One region of the Pseudoalteromonas sp. BSi20495 genome, then DNA from elsewhere that is predicted to be linked to it. Evidence: predicted binding sites of a transcription regulator. Region 1 holds the regulator's gene; each other region holds the start of a gene.
The links. Region 1 encodes LexA, which represses DNA repair genes until DNA is damaged. Its sites were predicted from a motif close to TACTGTATNNNNATACAGTA; they were not measured.

Region 1 (3,206 bases):
TGTTTGTACTTAAAAATGATAAATATTAAATAATGGACTATGAATGCGTAAAACTATCTATTTACCATATAAAACAGCTTATATTACATAGTTGATTTGGTATAAAAGTAAAACTGCGTTAAAGTTTGCGGTGTAATCATTAGAGGATAAATACTAAACAATGTCGGAAATTCAATTTTTAAATGTAGATCTTGAGCTTGAATCAAAGCAAGATATTAGTTTGCTAGTGGCAGACTTGAAAAAAGTCGCGACGATTTTACATTATGACAAAGACGAATACCGTCAATTAGCCCGCATTGAAGCAACAGGTGTAGTAAACACGCCTGACAAAGCAATTAACCATATCTGTGAGCTTATTGAATCGTGTTCGCGTAATGCGTTAAAGCAATGGCTAAGTTGTTCACGTAGAACATTTGATATTGGTTTTGAATCAGGCACATCGCCTAAGTGTTTTAACCAAGCTTTAGATGCAGATACATTATTACGTATATCTGCTATTGGTGCGGGTATGGAAATTACAATTTACCCAATCGAAAAGTAACAGTAAGTAATTATCTTCGCTCTACTACGGCTGCGGTCATTCTTGATACGCAGCAAAGCTCGTTTCGACTATTAGTAATTTTTATTTCCCAGACTGAACTACGCTTACCAATATGAAACGCTTTTGCGGTGGCTGTTAAAGTACCATTACGAGATGCTTTTAAGTGACTGGCGCTAATTTCTTGTCCGACACAATAAAACTGAGTGAAGTCGACTACGAAGTTAGCTGCATAACTTGCTACTGTTTCGGCAAGCACTACGTTGGCTCCTCCATGCACCATGCCCATTGGATTATGATGCGCTGGTATGGCAGGCATAGTTGCTACGAGGTAATCATCACCAATTTCGGTAATTTCAATTCCCATGGTTTTCATTAGTGTACCGTGGCCATTAACGCCTTTCTCTAACTGCTTGCACAACTCTAAAGTGATGGGCTGGTACCAAATACTCATAATATCTCCTTTGCATTTTTAATCATTTATAAACTTAGCTTTAGTTATATCTTTGAAATGTACACAAGTGAAATTACTTTAGCTATTTTAAGGCTTAATTTAAATTTGCGATTTTTATTTAACTGTATATACTCACAGTTAAATGTACTGTATGGAAAACCAGTTGTATGCGACCATTAACGAAGCGCCAAGCTCAAATTCTCGAATTAGTTAAAGTTTTTATTAAAGACACTGGTATGCCTCCTACACGTGCTGAAATTGCACAAACATTAGGCTTTAAAAGTGCCAATGCTGCTGAAGAGCACTTAAAAGCGCTTGCTAAAAAAGGTGCTATTAAGATGAAACCAGGTGCAAGCCGAGGTATTCAACTTGTTGAGGAAGAAGAGCCTGAACAGTTAGGTTTACCTCTTATCGGGCGAGTCGCAGCGGGAGAGCCTATTTTGGCGCAAGAGCACGTTGAGAGTCATTGTAAAATTGATCCATTAATGTTTAAACCTGCTGCTGATTTTTTATTGCGCGTTAACGGTATGAGTATGAAAGATATAGGTATTATGGATGGTGATTTGTTAGCTGTGCATAAAACTCAAGTTGCAGAAAATGGACAAGTTGTAGTTGCTCGTGTTGATGATGATGTTACCGTAAAGCGGTTTGAAAAAGCAGGCCGAAAAGTATTATTGCATGCTGAGAATGACGACTTTTCGCCAATTGAAGTTGATCTAGAAAATGAATCTTTTAATATAGAAGGTTTAGCCGTTGGAGTTATTCGTAACGCTGATTGGATGTAGTTTTTAATTTATTTTTATGAATGCGTGCTTTTTAGCACGCATTTTTGTTTTAACATTAGCACTAAAAATAGGACGTAAACAGCCAACTAATTATTTTAGCTGTAAATTTTTTTGCACTTATATTTTCCCCCTCCGAATGCGTTAAACCCCTTTGTTTTGCTCATATTTTGAACTTTCTGTTGACTAGTTGATTACTGACTTTTTATTAATTACTCAATATCACCTGATTGTTTTTTATACTGAAACTTGCTTGTTGTTCGTTTTTTAGCTAATTATTAATGTGCTGAGCTAATAATAACTCACAGCTTTTTAGTTTTGAGAACACACAATATACACAAACTCGTTGTTGGCGCAGCAAAACCAATCAATATTAAATGAGATTGGCTAAAAAAATAAAAATAACGAATTGGCGTTTAAGCCGTATGCCTCTTCGCTTTGCATTCGCAATAGCATCAAAGGAGCCGTCACATGGGTAAACTGACCTCTACCTTGTGGCTTATATTATGTGTTTTTACGCACCCAGTTTTGGCTAATAGCCAATACAATATGCGCAAAGGCGTAACCGATATAAGCAATAATGTATATCAGCTGCACATGACCATATTTATAATATGTTGTGTGATTGGGGTGATAGTGTTCGCAATTATGTTTTGGGCACTTATTCATCACCGTAAATCTAAAGGGGCTGTACCTGCCCAATTTCACGAAAGCACTAAAGTAGAAATACTTTGGACTGCAATTCCGTTTGTTATTTTAATTGCTATGGCAGTACCAGCCACTAAAACCCTAATTGCAATGGAAGATGCCAGCAAAGCTGATCTCACTATTAAAATTACGGGTTCGCAATGGAAATGGCATTATGAATATATGGGCGAAGATGTAGAGTTCTACTCTATTTTATCTACCCCGCAAGATGAAATCGCGAATCTTGCAGATAAAAATCCTAACTACTTACTTGAGGTTGATAAGCCTCTTGTACTGCCAATAAATCAAAAAGTACGATTTTTAATGACTTCTGACGATGTTATTCACTCTTGGTGGGTACCTGATTTTGCAGTTAAAAAAGATGCGAACCCCGGCTTTATAAACGAAACATGGACGAACATAAACGAAGAAGGTACTTACCGAGGACAATGTGCTGAGTTGTGTGGTAAAGACCATGGCTTTATGCCTGTTGTGGTGGTCGCTAAATCTGAGGCTGATTTTAAAACATGGCTTGCAGATGCAAAGCAGGCGAAGCAGAAAGCAGCATTAGCAGATGCCGCATTACTTGATAAAACCCTCCCAAAAGAAGAGTTAATGACTTTAGGCGAACAAGTATATATGGCTAATTGTGCAGCGTGCCATCAGCCTACGGGCATGGGGTTACCGGGTGTATTTCCTGCACTTAAAGGCAGCCCGATAGTGCTTGGCGATATAAAAGATCACA
Region 2 (3,206 bases), on a different contig from region 1:
CTCCAAACGGTCAAGCTGCATTTTTATTTTTGCTTACATCAACACTTGCCCCTGTATTGCGTTTGTCCTATGGGAGAATGGTTTACATGGCATTACCATATACAATCGTGTTAACTACTATAGGGCTTACCTTTACTTACATAGGTTTAAGCGATATGACCGAACTAATGTATCAATGGGGCTGGATAGATCATCATGTAGCGACCATAGGGGCTGCATCAAGTAGTCACTAATCTCATCTTAAAAAAAGCTACTTCGGTAGCTTTTCTTTCCTTTTTGTTGCTGCGTACTTTATCCTACGCCATAATATATCGTCTTATTTAAGCGTGGAATTTTTATGAACTGGCTTGCACAATTACCGACTCAACGTACCCCGTGGATTTTATTCACCGTTATTGTTTTTTTACTTGAAGTAACCGCCCTTTTCTTTCAATACAAAATGGGGTTAGCACCTTGCATAATGTGTATTTATCAACGTACCGCAGTACTAGGGTTACTTAGCGCTGGTATTATTGGCTCAATTAAACCGCAAAACAAAGTAGTCAGAATAGCGGCTTACTTAACTTGGGCCGTATCAAGTGTTTGGGGATACCTGATTGCTCAAGAACATATAGATATGCAAACCACCACAGACCCTTTTGCTTTTAGCTGTGAATTTGAACCTAATTTCCCATCATTTTTACCATTGCATGAGTGGATCCCTAGCTTTTTTCAGGCAACTGGTGATTGTGGAAATATAGACTGGCAATTTTTGGGTTTGAGTATGCCCGCTTGGATGGAAATCATATTTGGACTATTTGCTAGTGTATTTTTTATAGTGATTAGTAGTCGTTTACTTTTTAAAAGATCGGTTTAATTAGTATGTTTACTTTTTTTTCGAGTCAAATTATAGAATTAAAACATTTAAAAGTACGCGAAAGGCAAGCCGTTATAGCCCTATCACTAGGTCTGATTTCACCTACTGAACGCGTGTTATTACGTATAATAAAGCTTATATTATTAAGCCCACTGTTTTTAATATTTACCCTATTTGAAGGCTGGGTAGTTATTCCATTTTTAATGCTTGGTGTACTTTGTTATCCATTATTAACTACGCCTATCGAAATTAATTTTGCCAAAAAAAATCTTAGTAAAGCATTAAAAGAATATGATCAGGGCGCTTAGAAGCGCCCTAACCCACTTATAATGTTATTTTATCTTTTAGCTTAGTTATTAACTTTTTTCCTACACCTTTCACTTTCGCTAAATCGTTTACTTCAGTAAACTCTCCATTTGCTTCCCTATAATCAACTATTGCTTGTGCTTTTTTCTTCCCTATTCCTGGTAGCTTAGCGAGCATACTCGCATCAGCATCATTAATACTTACAACATCATATTTAGGCATTTCTTTGACCACATCAACTACCTGTGAAAACGCTGCAGTAGTCGGGAGCAAACATAATATACTTATGAATAAGAGTTTTTGTAATAGACGCATTTATTTTCCTTATTGTACTTTCGAATTATTAAATTTTGCTCAGGAAATAGTAAAATAAAAATAGCTCATTATATAAAATCACCTAAACACATGATCACTATTATCCGAAATCCTAAAATGCAGCTGGTACAACAAGTGATTTATTAAATAAAGTAAAGTTACAGTTTTTTGTCAAATCTTAAATAAACTAAAAATTAATATCAGATACTTGCAAATTACACCACAAACCATTACTGTACATAAAAACAGTAATCTAATGGTTTTCATAAACCACATTGCCACGCAAGCTTGCAGGAGAAATCATGGCTGTTGTTGTTAAATATGTTGTAGAACGAAACGGAGTCGAGCGCATGACGTTTACTACTAAAAAAGAAGCTGATGCTTATGACAAAATGCTCGATATTGCTGAGTCGCTTGAGCTAATGTTAGAAAAGGTAGATGTGCCATTAAGCGAGCAACAAATAGAGTCACTTGCTTTAGAAATAGCAAAGAGTAAAGAAGACTTTATGACTATATTAAAAGGTGGCAAAGACCCAGTTGTCACCAAAGCCCCAGCAAAAACTAAAAAGTCAGATAACGTTGCATCAACTGAAGACAACAACGATAAAAAAACAAGTTAACTAGCCGTTTGCTCCCTATTGGATGAGTTAAGCTAAATAAAAAAGGGAGCAACTAAGTTGCTCCCTTTTTTATTGCTTATCACTTATTTTAAAATAGGTAGTAATTGCTATTTAAAGCTCTTTCTCTACTTCATCAAATAAAGCAGTGATATTTTGCTCTGGCTCTTTTGTTACTAAGCTAATAACAACAATTGCGATACAAGATAAAATAAAGCCAGGTACAATTTCGTACATAAAGCTACTTAAGCTTTCGCCATTAATAGTAAATGGGCCATAAATCCAAATTAGCACGTAAATGCACCCACTAACATACCCGATAATGCACCGGCAAAGTTCATGCGTTTCCAATAAAGGCTAAATAAAACCAATGGTCCAAACGCGGCGCCAAAGCCTGCCCAAGCATTACTTACTAAATCTAAAATAGAGCTATCTCTGTCGTAAGCTAAGTAAATGGCAAACATAGCAACTATAGCAACACTGATACGACCAACAGCCACTAGCTCTTTATCGCTCGCCTCTTTACGCAAAAATGTTTTGTAAAAATCTTCTGTTAGTGAACTTGAACTCACTAGTAACTGAGATGAGATTGTGCTCATAATTGCAGCTAATATAGCGGCAAGTAAAAAGCCTGCTATTAGTGGATGAAATAAAAGCTCTGAAAGCACTAAGAAAATAGTCTCTGGGTCTTTGACCGTAATATTATTTTCGTATGTGTAAGCGGCGCCAAAAATACCAGTAGCAACTGCACCAACAGCAGCAACAATCATCCAAGTCATACCTATACGACGCGCTGTGGGCATCTCCTTCACACTACGAACAGACATAAAGCGCACAATAATATGAGGCTGTCCAAAGTATCCCAACCCCCAAGCCATTGCTGAAATAATCCCTAAAGTAGACCCTGCACCTATCCAATTAAGCATTTCGGGGTTTACACTATGTAAAGTGGACTCTAAAGGCTGTTCTAAAAGTGAGTAGGTTACACAAGGCACTAAAATTAGTGCGATGAACATAATACAACCTTGAACAAAGTCAGTTAAGCTGACGGCTAAAAAACCACCAAACAAAGTATATAAAACAACAACACCTGTAGTGATATACAAACCCAT
Region 3 (3,206 bases), on a different contig from region 1:
GGCTATCGCCATTTAAATTTGGTAAAAATAATGCTGGGTTGATACAACCCGATGCCTTCGCTTCGTTGATTGCAAGTTTAGCTGCATCAAAATAACGGCGCACATCGTCATAATCTCTGTTTAGCGGACCGGTTGGCGCAAGTACTACGCGCTTATTTTCAATCACTAATAAAACAACTTGCTTACCAATGCGAGAATCTACTTTTGATTGTGCTAAAACAGCATCACGTAGCGAATTATTTGGTAATTGAGAAAAGTCATCACTAATAATGATTAATGCATCATGTGATGCGGATTCAAGGCTAGCACTTACTGGCTGAGCCAACACGGCTTTTGGATATGCCATAAATAAAGGTCCTGTTAAAAAACATAAGCCCCTATTATCGTCGATTTGAATATTGAAGACCAGCAAGCTGCGATAAGTGTTTAGTTTAATCCACTTTTTAGTGGCAACTTGCAATTACAGGCTTTACAGCTTAATCGAGAATACTAAGTTGGAAGTTTTGATCTGGTTGATTTTTTATGCCCACCCCAATACCTAAAAGCCTGACCGGTTGCTGCACACCTCGCTGGAAAGCTTTAGTAAGTAGTTGTGTAAAAACCTCAGTATTTAATTGGTGATAAGCCTGATCCGCAGAGGTTACTATAAAATTCGCAAATTTAACTTTAACGCTCAGTTTATTAATCCGATTTTGTAATTGTTGTTTTTCCAAGCGCACCTTTAACTCATCTAACAACGTAGGCAACTGTTCGAGGCATTCTTGTAAGCTGGTTTTGTTATACTCATAGGTATGCTCAACACTTAGCGACTTTCTAATACGATTAGTAGATACCTTACCGACATACTCACCTGCACATTTTTGGTAAAGCGATACGCCAAAATTACCTACATGCTGTTGCATCCAATTTACGCCTTTTTCGCGTACATCTTTACCTGTATATAATCCTTTTAAATTGAGTTTTTCGAGCGTTACTTTACCGACACCCGGAATTTTACCCAGAGGTAACTGTGCTAAAAAATCATCCACCTCATCAGGTAATACAACAAACTGACCGTTAGGCTTGTTTTCATCACTCGCTATTTTGGCAATAAATTTAATAGGTGCAATACCAGCGGATGCAGTAAGCCCTGTAGCATTATAAATATCAGCTCTTATTTGCTGCGCAATAAGCGTAGCACTGCCTTTACAAACGCTACTATCAGTTACATCAAGATAAGCTTCGTCAAGAGAGAGTGGTTCAATTAAGTTAGTGTAACGATTAAATACTTCACGTATTTGATTTGAAGCTTCTTTATAAACAGCCATGCGCCCAGGTACAATAACTAAATCAGGGCATAATTGTTTTGCATGATAATTAGACATAGCTGAGCGCACGCCATACTCTCTGGCAATGTAGTTGGCTGTAGAAAGTACACCTCTGCGACTATTGCCACCAATAGCAAGCGGCACATTGGCCAGCTTAGGATTATCGCGCATCTCAACTGCCGCATAAAAGCAGTCCATATCTATATGAATAAACTTTTTCATCACCATTACAACACTGTTTATTTATACAGCCATTATTGTTTAATCATTATTAATAAGCAAGCTCCTAAACTCTGATTAATCGATTTATTATAGTGGGTTCAAGTTTAATAAACTCGTCATACATAAAAACAGCGCACTAATTACCTTGAGGTCATATCGTCATATTGATAATCTAGTGCTTTAAAATAAAGAGTTAAAGTGCATGCAAACGTTTAAAGATCAGCACCCTATTCATACTGACATTACTGTAGCGTGGGCCGATATGGATGCCCTTCAACACGTAAACAATGTGGTTTACTTGCGTTACTTTGAAATAGCCAGAATCGACTTTTTAAATAAAATAAACTTATTTGATACAATTAGCCCAAGCGGCATCGGCCCTGTTATAAGCGAAAATAATATTCGTTATAAGCGCCCTGTTACTTTTCCAGATACCCTTACTGTAGGCGTCACTATTTCTGACATTAAAACAGACCGATTTATGATGAATTATACAGTATTTAGTCACGCACAAAATGCCATAACCACAACCGGTAATTCGAAAGTGGTTATGTTTGATTTTGAAACAGGTCAAAAAGCCCCTATTTCAGAGCCTCTTTTATCGGCTTTAATTAGCTACGCTCAAGACGAGCAATAAGGAAATTTTATGCAATACAGTCCACTAGGAAGCAGTGGTGTTAATGTTTCAAGAGTATGTCTAGGTAGTATGACTTGGGGAATGCAAAATACCCAAAATGATGCTGATGAACAAATAGCCTACGCACTTGCTCAAGGCGTAAACTTTATTGATACAGCCGAAATGTACGCAGTTCCTCCATCACCCGATACCTATGGTAAAACTGAACAAATTATTGGTAACTGGCTCTCTCGTAACCAACAAAAGCGCGATAAAATTGTACTTGCAACCAAAATTGCTGGTAACGGCTTAGCATGGGTTCGCGATGGCGGTAATATTACTCGCCAAACTGTTATAGAGGCGGTTGATGAATCACTAAAACGCTTGCAAACTGACTACATAGATTTATACCAATTACATTGGCCAAACCGCTCTACCCCACACTTTGGTAGACAATGGCCAGGTATGCTTAAATTTACCGACGTAAATACACAAGAACAGCAAGCTAGTATGCTGGATATTTTAGAAGGTTTAAACGATTGTGTTAAAGCAGGTAAAATCAAGCACTGTGGTTTATCTGACGACACACCTTGGGGAATAAGCCAATTTTTAAACCTGTCAAAAGAGCATAATTTGCCGCGCATAGTATCTATTCAAAACGAGTTTAGCTTAGCGCATACCAAAGATTGGCCGTATCTAATAGAGCAATGTGTTCACGAAGATATTGCCTACTTACCTTGGTCGCCTTTAGCGGCAGGTTTATTAACGGGTAAATACTTAAATGGTGCTCGGCCAGAAGGCTCTCGCTGGACCTTTATGCAACGTAACGGTATTTTTAGAGATACACCAAACGCAGAGCAAGCAACCAAACAGTATGTTGAACTTGCGCATGATCACAATATTTCCCCTGCTCAACTAGCTCTTGCATGGTGTAATCAAGTAAACGGTGTAACGTCTTCAATTATTGGCGCAACAAATATGGCGCAATTAAAAGAAGATATTGATGCATTTGATATCACGCTAAGTGACGACGTACTTACAAGTATCGATGTTATTTTTAG

Region 2: a site for LexA is predicted at 1,709-1,728, ahead of P20495_RS18280 (YebG family protein). Genes of this name have one in related genera too.
Region 3: a site for LexA is predicted at 1,541-1,560, ahead of dinB (DNA polymerase IV). Genes of this name have one in related genera too.

What each region holds. Positions count from the first base shown of each region.
Region 1 covers NZ_BADY01000158.1:34,141-37,346, forward strand. The annotation lists gene P20495_RS02910 (hypothetical protein) at 161-541, shown strand; gene P20495_RS02905 (PaaI family thioesterase) at 552-992, opposite strand; gene lexA (transcriptional repressor LexA) at 1,160-1,777, shown strand; gene coxB (cytochrome c oxidase subunit II) at 2,246-3,206, shown strand, end outside.
Region 2 covers NZ_BADY01000013.1:2,048-5,253, reverse strand. The annotation lists gene nhaB (sodium/proton antiporter NhaB) at 1-233, shown strand, start outside; gene dsbB (disulfide bond formation protein DsbB) at 338-856, shown strand; gene P20495_RS18275 (DUF6170 family protein) at 862-1,164, shown strand; gene P20495_RS20020 (ComEA family DNA-binding protein) at 1,181-1,477, opposite strand; gene P20495_RS18280 (YebG family protein) at 1,780-2,097, shown strand; partial or broken gene putP (sodium/proline symporter PutP) at 2,209-3,206, opposite strand, start outside.
Region 3 covers NZ_BADY01000111.1:82,387-85,592, forward strand. The annotation lists gene P20495_RS06335 (leucyl aminopeptidase family protein) at 1-346, opposite strand, end outside; gene dinB (DNA polymerase IV) at 477-1,529, opposite strand; gene P20495_RS06325 (thioesterase family protein) at 1,732-2,166, shown strand; gene P20495_RS06320 (aldo/keto reductase) at 2,176-3,206, shown strand, end outside.